DNA from 3 places in the Plantactinospora siamensis genome. Region 1 is predicted to be linked to each of the others. Evidence: predicted binding sites of a transcription regulator. Region 1 holds the regulator's gene; each other region holds the start of a gene.
What was found. Region 1 encodes HrcA, which represses chaperone genes, less so after heat shock. Its sites were predicted from a motif close to GGTTNGCACNCTCNNNNNGAGNGTGCNAACC; they were not measured.
Positions count from the first base shown of each region.

Region 1 (3,272 bases):
GCGGCTGCGGCTGGCCGACGGGCTGCCGCTGGCCACGCTGGACGAGCCCGGCCGGGCCGCGGCGGACCGCGCCCTGGCCGACGGCCTGCTCGACCCGCACCCGTACGCGTCCGGCCGCGCCGTGCTCACCCTGCGCGGCCGCCTCCTGGCCGACGCCGTGGTGCGCGACCTGCTCCCCTGACCGTCCCCCACCCCGCTCGGGACGATCATGGGCTGCACCGCGCTGCCGGCGCGGCACAGCCCATGATCAATCTGGGACCGAGCCGGTCAGCGCTTCACGAAGGCATAGGTCACCGGGTAGCGGTAGAGGTGGCCCTCGTTGGCCTTGACGCCGCCGATGATGCCGAAGATCACCGGGACCAGCCAGATGATGGCCGGGATGAAGAACAGCACCCCGCAGGTGAGCGCGGTGGCCAGCCAGCTGAGCACCGTGGCCAGGGTCCAGGTGAGCTGGAAGTTGAGCGCGGCCACCGCGTGGGCGCGGGTCACCGGGGACTGCTGCCCCCGGGTCATCATGGCGATCAGCGGGGCCACCCAGCCGAGCAGGCCACCGCCGACCACCACGCCGACCGGGCCGCCGAAGTGCGCGATCAGCGCCCAGTTCCGGTCCTCCTGGCTGGGGTAGCCCGCGGCCGGGCTGCCGCCGTACCCACCGGGGTAGCCGCCACCGGGCGGATACCCCGCGCCGCCGCCGTAGCCGCCCGGCGGGTTGCTGCCGGCACCGTAGCCGCCGGCCTGGCCGTAATCCCCGGCCGGGCTGCCGCCGGCCTGGCCGTATTCCCCGGCCGGAGCGCCGGGGCCGCCGGGCGGCGGGTATTCGCCCGGCGGGTTCGGTCCGCCGGCGGTCGGCCCGGGCGGGTACGCCGCCCCCGCGCCCGAGGTGGGCGCCCCGAAGCCGGACGCCCCGGAGGTGGGCGCGCCGAAGCCGGACGCCCCGGAGGTGGGCGCGCCGAAGCCGGGCGGTGGCTGGTCGCCGGCCGGCGGCGGGCCGGGCCGGTCGGGCGCCGGCGCGGTGTCGGCCGCCGGCTCGGCGCCGGGCGGGCGGGGCGACTCGGCGCCGGGCGGGCGCGGCGGCTCGTACCCGGGCGTGGGAGCCTCGCCCGGGTACGAGTCGGGGACGGGCGGCAGCGGAGCGGTGGGGTCGGCGGAGTTGTCGTCCGATCCGGGCGCTCCGGGCGGGCGAGGTGGTTCGGTCATGGGCACACGGTAGGGGGCCCTGTCACCCCGCGCCAGCACCGCCGAAACCCGCCGGGCGGCGGGTGATCATCGCGGCGACGGGGCCGGGCGTCGTAGACTGGCACTCGCTACAGTCGAGTGCCAGGCGCCGGTCGCCGGCGAGGGCGGGAGGTGACGATGGGTCTCGACGAGCGCAAGCTCGACGTCCTGCGGGCGATCGTGGAGGACTACGTCGCCACCCAGGAGCCGGTGGGCAGCCGTGCCCTGGTCGAGCGGCACCAGCTGGGCGTGTCGCCCGCCACGGTCCGCAACGACATGGCGGTGCTGGAGGAGGAGGGCTACATCCGGCAGCCGCACACGAGCGCCGGCCGGGTGCCCACCGACCGTGGCTACCGGCTGTTCGTCGACCGGCTGTCCCGGGTCAAGCCGCTCAGCCCGGCCGAGCGCCGGGCCATCGAGCGCTTCCTGGTGGGGGCCGTCGACCTCGACGACGTGGTGCACCGGACCGTACGGCTGCTCGCCCAGCTCACCCGGCAGGTGGCCGTGGTGCAATATCCGAGCCTGGCCAGGTCGGCCGTCCGGCACCTGGAGCTGGTGCCGGTCTCCACGACCCGGCTGATGCTCGTGATGATCGCCGACACCGGCCGGGTGGAGCAGCGGCTGGTCGAGCTGCCCGGCCCGCTGCCCGCCGACGACGTGCTGGACCTGCGCCGGCTGGTCAACGAGAAGCTGGTCGGCACCAAGCTGTCCGAGACCCCGCCGCTGGTGCAGTCCCTCATCGACGAGGTGGCGCCCCCGCTGCGCGGCGCGATGGCCACGCTGTCCACCGTGCTGCTGGAGACGCTCGTGGAGCGGCACGAGGAGCGGATCGCGCTGGCCGGCACGGCCAACCTGACCCGGGCCGGGCTGCTGGACTTCCAGGGTTCGCTGCGGCCCATCCTGGAGGCGCTCGAGGAGGAGGTCATCCTGCTCAAGCTCATCGGCGAGGCCGAGCCGAGCACCACCCGGGTGCTGATCGGCGACGAGAACGAGATCGACAACCTCCGCGGCACCTCGGTGGTGAGCACGGGCTACGGTCCGGGTGTCACCATCGTTGGTGGGCTGGGGGTACTGGGACCGACCCGGATGGATTACCCCGGGACCATCGCCACCGTGCGTGCCGTGGCACGCTACGTGGGTGACCTGCTGGCGCAGAACTGAACCGGCGGCCGACGCGAGACCGACATGGGGACACGGAACGCAGTGACCAGGGATTACTACGGGATCCTCGGCGTGAGCCGGGACGCCTCCGATGACGAGATCAAGCGCGCCTACCGCAAGCTGGCGCGGCAGTACCACCCGGACGTCAACCCGGATCCCGCGGCGCATGACCGGTTCAAGGAGATCAACGCCGCGTACGAGGTGCTCTCCGACGACCAGAAGCGGCAGATCGTCGACCTCGGCGGCGATCCGCTGGCGCCCGGCGGGGGCGGCGGCGCGGGGCCGGCGGGGGCCGGACCGTTCGTCGGTTTCCAGGACATCATGGACGCCTTCTTCGGCGCGGCCGGCGGCGGCGCCGGGCGCGGCCCTCGGTCGCGCACCCGGCCGGGCTCGGACGCCATCCTGCGGCTGGAGCTGGACCTGCACGAGACCGCCTTCGGGGTGGAGGCGCCGATCACCGTGGACACGGCGGTGCTCTGCACCACCTGCTCGGGCGCGGGCACGGCGGCCGGCACCCACCTGGCCACCTGCGAGGCGTGCGGCGGCCGTGGCGAGGTGCAGTCGGTGCAGCGCACGTTCCTCGGCCAGGTCGTCTCGTCCCGGCCGTGCACGGTCTGCCAGGGCTACGGCACGATCATCCCGCACCCCTGCCCGACCTGCGCCGGCGACGGGCGGGTCCGCACCCGCCGGTCGCTCACCGTCAAGATCCCGGCCGGGGTCGAGGACGGCATGCGGATCCGGCTGGCCCAGCAGGGCGAGGTGGGTCCGGGCGGCGGCACGGCCGGCGACCTGTACGTGGAGATCCACGAGCGGCCGCACGACGTCTACTCCCGCAAGGGCGACGACCTGCACTGCCGGGTGACCGTGCCGATGACGGCCGCGGCGCTCGGCACCCG
Region 1 is NZ_JBHLUE010000006.1:37,773-41,044, forward strand. It holds gene hemW (radical SAM family heme chaperone HemW) at 1-181, shown strand, start outside; partial or broken gene ACFFHU_RS09985 (DUF4870 domain-containing protein) at 268-600, opposite strand; partial or broken gene ACFFHU_RS09990 (hypothetical protein) at 917-1,162, opposite strand; gene hrcA (heat-inducible transcriptional repressor HrcA) at 1,354-2,376, shown strand; gene dnaJ (molecular chaperone DnaJ) at 2,419-3,272, shown strand, end outside.

Region 2 (3,272 bases), on a different contig from region 1:
CGGCGGCCAGCCCCCGCCCGGCGGTCAGTCGCCGGCGGCGTCCGGTGAGCCGCCCGCCGCGCCCGGCTGGTCCCAGCAGCAGGGTGGCTGGCCGCAGCAGCAGGGCTGGCCCGCGGCCGGCGCCGGCCAGCAGCCGGCCGACGCGCCGACCGCCGGGTGGTCGTACCCCGGCGGCTGGCCGCAGCAGCAGGGCTGGCCCGCGGCCGGCGCCGGCCAGCAGCCGGCCGACGCGCCGACCGCCGGGTGGTCGTACCCCGGCGGCTGGCCGCAGCAGCCCGCGGGTTCGCCGTACCCCGCCGGCTGGTCGTACCCGGCGGGTTGGTCGGCCGGGTACGACCCGAGTGACCCGCTGGTCAACCCGCCCGGCGGCGGAATGTCCGGGTGGTTTGACCGGGGCGTCGGCGCGGTGCGGCGGGGCTGGCGCTCGCTGGCGCTGTTGCTCCTGATCACGGCGGGACTGCCGGCCCTGGTGCTGAGCCTGCTGTCGGCGGCCTTCGCCCCGCACACGCTGACGGTCACGGCCGGCGAGCAGGATCCCGACGCGCTCGGCCGGATGTTCGGCGGCCTCCTGGCGTACGAGGGGATCGTCCTGGGCGCGGCCCTCCTGCTGAGCGTGCTCCAGGCGGTCGGCTGGGCCGGCGGCGCGTGGCTGGTCACCCAGCAGGCCGCCGGCCGGCCGGTGTCGCTCGGCCTGGCCTTCCGGTACGGGCTGCGCCGCGCTGCGGGCCTGTGGGGTTGGTACCTGCTCGCCAGCCTGATCGCCGTGGCCGGCACCTGCGCGTGTGTCCTGCCGGGCATCTATCTCGGCTTCGCGCTGAGCATGGCGGGCCCGATCTTCCTGTTTGAGCGGGGAAACCCGATCGGTCGGTCGTTCGGGATGGTGCATGCCCGGTTCGGGATGGTCCTGGGCCGGGTCGCCACGGTGGTTGGGCTGGCGGTGGCCGGCAGCCTGGTGATCGCGATGATCCAGGCCGCCGGCAGAGCGCTCGGCGGTGCGACCGCGGACGGCCTGCCGGCGCTGTCGCCCGGGTACGTCGGCACCGCGTTGATCACCAGCGCGCTCTCCGTGCCGATCTACCTCGTCGTCCTGGTGGGGCTCCTGATCACGTACGCCGAGCAGCGCGCCCAGGAGGCGCCGGTGAACACCGCCCGACTGGCCGAGGAACTGGGCTGACCGATCCCGGAGGCGCTTGCACTCGCCGGGTGAGAGTGCTAAACAAGGGATTGGCACTCGCACCATGTGAGTGCCAATGGTCGGGGCGGTAGGGCCACGGTCGCGGCGCTGGAGGGCGGCGCGGCACATGGCCGGTCGTCGCGGGCTGTCCGCCCGGCCGGCGGACGTCACTGTCGCCAGGTAGTGACGTCCGAAGGTGCGTAGTCAGGCGGCAGGTTCGGGTCCCACGGACCCGGGCGGCCGTTGAGCGTCCAGGAGGACAACGCCGTATGGCCAAGATGATCGCGTTCGACGAAGAGGCGCGCCGCGGCCTCGAGCGGGGCATGAACCAGCTCGCCGACGCCGTGAAGGTGACGCTCGGTCCCAAGGGCCGCAATGTCGTGCTCGAGAAGAAGTGGGGCGCTCCCACCATCACCAACGATGGTGTGAGCATCGCCAAGGAGATCGAGCTCGAGGACCCCTACGAGAAGATCGGCGCCGAGCTGGTCAAGGAGGTCGCCAAGAAGACCGACGACGTGGCCGGTGACGGCACGACGACGGCGACCGTTCTGGCGCAGGCGCTGGTCCGCGAGGGCCTGCGCAACGTCGCGGCCGGCGCGAACCCGATGGCCCTGAAGCGGGGCATCGAGGCCGCGGTCGCGAACGTGTCCGAGGAGCTGTCCAAGCTCGCCAAGGACATCGAGACCAAGGAGCAGATCGCCTCCACCGCCTCCATCTCCGCTGGTGACACCAGCGTGGGTGAGATCATCGCCGAGGCGATGGACAAGGTGGGCAAGGAAGGCGTCATCACCGTCGAGGAGAGCAACACCTTCGGCCTCGAGCTGGAGCTCACCGAGGGTATGCGCTTCGACAAGGGCTACATCTCGCCCTACTTCTGGACCGACCCGGAGCGTATGGAGGCCGTCCTCGACGACCCGTACATCCTGATCGTGAACAGCAAGATCTCGTCGGTGAAGGACCTGCTGCCGATCCTCGAGAAGGTCATGCAGTCGGGTAAGCCGCTGGCCATCATCGCCGAGGACGTCGAGGGCGAGGCCCTGGCCACCCTGGTCGTCAACAAGGTCCGGGGCACCTTCAAGTCGGTCGCCGTCAAGGCGCCGGGCTTCGGTGACCGCCGCAAGGCCATGCTGACCGACATCGCCATCCTCACCGGTGGCCAGGTCATCAGCGAAGAGGTCGGCCTCAAGCTGGACGCCGTCGGCATCGACATGCTGGGCCGGGCCCGCAAGGTCGTGGTGACCAAGGACGAGACCACCATCGTCGAGGGCGCCGGCGACGCCGACCAGATCAACGGCCGGGTCAACCAGATCCGCGCCGAGATCGAGAAGAGCGACTCCGACTACGACCGCGAGAAGCTGCAGGAGCGCCTGGCCAAGCTGGCCGGCGGTGTTGCGGTGATCAAGGTTGGCGCGGCCACCGAGGTCGAGCTGAAGGAGCGCAAGCACCGCATCGAGGACGCCGTGCGCAACGCCAAGGCGGCCGTCGAGGAGGGCATCGTCCCGGGTGGTGGCGTCGCGCTGGTGCAGGCCGGCAAGAGCGCCTTCGACAAGCTCGACCTGACCGGTGACGAGGCGACCGGCGCGCAGATCGTGAAGATCGCGCTGGACGCCCCGCTGCGGCAGATCGCCGTGAACGCCGGCCTCGAGGGCGGCGTCGTGGTGGAGCGGGTTCGCAACCTCGACCCGGGTCACGGCCTCAACGCCGCGACCGGCGAGTACGTCGACCTGCTCTCCTCGGGCATCATCGACCCGGCCAAGGTGACCCGGTCGGCGCTGCAGAACGCCTCGTCGATCGCGGCGCTGTTCCTGACCACCGAGGCCGTGGTGGCGGACAAGCCGGAGAAGACCCCGGCCGCCCCGGCGGCGCCGGGTGGCGGGGACATGGACTTCTGAGTCCAGACTCCACGTAGTCAATCAGGGGCGGGTCGCGCGAGCGGCCCGCCCCTGATCCGTCCGGCTCACCTCGCCGACCGGCCCGATCCGCGATGCCGGCCGCCCCGGCTCGGCGGGTCGGCCGCCGGCACGGGCGCGTCCACCAGCTCCACCGGTTCGACCGGTGGGTCGAGGTCCGGCCCGTCCAGCTCGGCCCGCTGGGCCAG
Region 2 is NZ_JBHLUE010000034.1:308,163-311,434, reverse strand. It holds gene ACFFHU_RS30520 (hypothetical protein) at 1-1,174, shown strand, start outside; gene groL (chaperonin GroEL) at 1,444-3,066, shown strand; gene ACFFHU_RS30510 (hypothetical protein) at 3,132-3,272, opposite strand, start outside.
Region 2: the regulator HrcA is predicted to act here: its motif matches at 1,223-1,253, upstream of groL (chaperonin GroEL).

Region 3 (3,272 bases), on a different contig from region 1:
CCGCTGGCCGCCAGGTCGACGTACTCGCCCTTGGCGGCGTCGAGGCCGTGGCCCCAGTCACCGCCGACGACCTTGTTCACCACGACGTAACCGTCCTGGCCGGCGTTCTGCGCGATCCACCGCAGCGGCTCGAGCAGCGCCTTGCGCACGATCGAGACGCCGGTCTTCTCGTCACCGGTCAGCCCCAGGCCGTCGTCGAGCACCGTGGCGGTCTGCGCGAGCGCGGCGCCACCGCCGGGCACCGTACCCTCCTCCACCGCGGCCTTGGTCGCCGAGATGGCGTCCTCGATGCGGTGCTTGCGCTCCTTCATCTCCACCTCGGTGGCGGCGCCGGCCTTGATGACCGCGATGCCACCGGAGAGCTTCGCCAGCCGCTCGGCCAGCTTCTCCCGGTCCCAGTCGGAGTCGGAGGCCTCGATCTCCTTGCGGATCTGCGAGACCCGGTCGGCGACCTCGCTGCGCTGACCCTTGCCGTCGATGACGGTGGTGTTTTCCTTGTCCACCACCACCCGGCGAGCGCCACCGAGCACCTCGAGACCCACCTGGTCGAGCTTGTAGCCCAGCTCGGGCGCCACCAGCTCGGCGCCGGTGAGGATCGCCATGTCCTGCAGCATCGCCTTGCGGCGGTCACCGAAGCCGGGCGCCTTCACCGCGCAGACCTTGATGGTCTTGCGGATCGCGTTCACCACCAGGGTGGCGAGCGCCTGCCCCTCGACGTCCTCGGCGACGATCAGCAGCGGCTTGCTGTCGGAGAGGATCTTCTCCAGCAGCGGCAGCAGCTCCTCGATCGCCGAGATCTTCTGGGTGGTGATGAGGATGTACGGGTCGTCGAGCACCGCCTCCTGACCCTCGGAGTCGGTCACGAAGTTCGGCGAGATGAAGCCCTTGTCGAACTGCAGACCCTCGGTGACCTCCAGCTCGGTGGCGAGCGTGGAGCCCTCCTCGACGGTGATGACGCCGTCCCGGCCGACCTTCTCCATGGCCTCGGCGATCATCTCGCCGATGGTGGCGTCCTGGGCGGAGATCGTCGCCACGTGCGCGACCGACTCCTTGCCGCCCACCTCGACGGCCTTGCCGAGCAGCGCCTCGGAGACCTTGTTGGCCGCCGCGTCGATGCCCCGCTTCAGGCCGGTCGGGTTGGCGCCGGCGGCCACGTTGCGCAGGCCCTCCCGGACCATGGCCTGGGCCAGCACGGTGGCGGTGGTGGTCCCGTCGCCGGCGACGTCGTTGGTCTTGGTCGCCACCTCCTTGACCAGCTGCGCGCCCAGGTTCTCGTACGGGTTGGTGAGCTCGATCTCCTTGGCGATGGTCACGCCGTCGTTGGTGATCGTGGGCGCACCGAATTTCTTGTCCAGGACGACGTTGCGCCCCCGCGGGCCGAGGGTGACCTTGACCGTGTCAGCGAGAGCGTTGACACCGTGCTCCAGCAGGTGCCGGGCGTCATCCGAGAAGCTCAGGATCTTCGCCATTGATGTCCCTTCAAGGCGACGCAGCCCCGGCCCGGCGAGCCGGTCCGGGGCTGGTCACTTGGATGAGGTTGCTTACTTCTCGATGACCGCGAGGACGTCGCGGGCGGAGAGCACCAGGTACTCCTCGCCGGCGTACTTGACCTCGGTGCCGCCGTACTTCGAGTAGAGAACGGTGTCGCCGACCTTGACGTCGATCGGCACCCGGTTGCCGTGGTCGTCGACCCGGCCCGGGCCGACGGCCAGCACCGTGCCCTCCTGCGGCTTCTCCTTGGCGGTGTCGGGGATCACAATGCCCGACGCCGTGGTCGTCTCAGCCTCGTTCGCCTGGACCACGATGCGGTCCTCGAGCGGCTTGATCGCAACCTTGGTCGCGGTAGTCACGGGCATACCCTCCTGGGGTATCAGGTTCCTGTGCTGACCGGAAGCCGGCCAGCGTCAATCTCTGCCACATGTCCACCGGGCGGAACCGTCGTCGCGGGTGCCGGTCCGCCTGGCGTTGTTGCCCGCGGGCGAACCCGCGAGCTGGCACCCTCGATGCGAGAGTGCTAATCGCAGGTTATTCCGCCGCTAGCACTCCGTCAAGGAGAGTGCCAATCCGGCGGGTGCGGGGTGCGGGGCGGCCCGCCCACTCTGGGCGGTCAGGCTTGATCCCGACGTGGGCGGGCCGCCCCGCACCCCTGGGTCCGCTCGGATGCGGTGGGGTGGCTGAGCAGAATGCGATCGTGAACAACGAACAGTTCGAGGTGTTGCGTACTCCCGAGGGGGAGGCGGCGCTCGGGGCGGCGGCCGCGGTGGCCGGCGGCGACCCGCTGGCCGCGGCCGCCGCGCTCCGCTCGGCCGGCGTGCCCGCCGGGCTGGCGGCCGCCGCGCTCACCCAGGCCGAACTGCGGCGGCGCGCGGTCGGCAAGTTCGGCCCGGACGCGGCCCGGATGTTCTTCACCCGGCCCGGGTTGGAGCAGGCCACCCGGGCCGTCGTGGCGGACCGGCGCGCCCGCCGGCTGCGCGCGGCCGGGGTGCGCACGCTGGTCGACCTGGGCTGCGGGCTGGGGGCCGACGGCCTGGCCGCGGCCCGGCACGGCATCCGGGTGTACGGGGTGGAGGCCGATCCGCTCACCGCGGCGGTGGCCTCGGCCAACGCCGTCGCGCTCGGGCTGGCCGACAGGTTCACCGTGCAGCACGGCGACGCCCTCCGGTACGACGTGTCCGGCTTCGACGCGGCGTTCTGCGATCCGGCCCGGCGGCGCTCGACCGGCGGCCGCATCTTCGACCCGGACGCGTACTCGCCGCCGTGGACGTTCGTCACCGACCTGATCGCCCGGATCCCGCGCACCGTGGTCAAGGTCGCACCGGGGGTCGACCACGGGCTGATCCCGACCGGGGCCGAGGCGGAATGGGTGAGCGTGGCGGGCGACCTGGTGGAGGCGGCGCTCTGGTGCGGCCCGCTCGCCGAGGTCCCCCGCCGAGCCACCCTGCTCGGAAAGGAAGGGCCCCCTGTTATCGCCTCCGGTATAGCAGGGGTCCCCTGTTACCAGCTCACCGGCGACGGCGGCGCCGAGGCGCCGGTGGGGCCGGTCCGCCGCTTCCTTTACGACCCCGACGGCGCGGTGCTGCGGGCGCACCTGGTCGCCGAGTTCGCGGCGGCCGTGGGCGGCAACCTCGCCGATCCGGAGATCGCCTATGTGTACGCCGACCGCGCCGTATCGACCCCGTTCGCCCGCTGCCTGGAGATCACCGACACGCTCCCGTTCTCGCTCAAACGGCTCCGCGCCCTGCTGCGGGAACGCGGGATCGGCCGGGTCGAGA
Region 3 is NZ_JBHLUE010000001.1:221,264-224,535, forward strand. It holds gene groL (chaperonin GroEL) at 1-1,469, opposite strand, end outside; gene groES (co-chaperone GroES) at 1,542-1,850, opposite strand; gene ACFFHU_RS00925 (class I SAM-dependent methyltransferase) at 2,192-3,272, shown strand, end outside.
Region 3: the regulator HrcA is predicted to act here: its motif matches at 1,990-2,020, upstream of groES (co-chaperone GroES).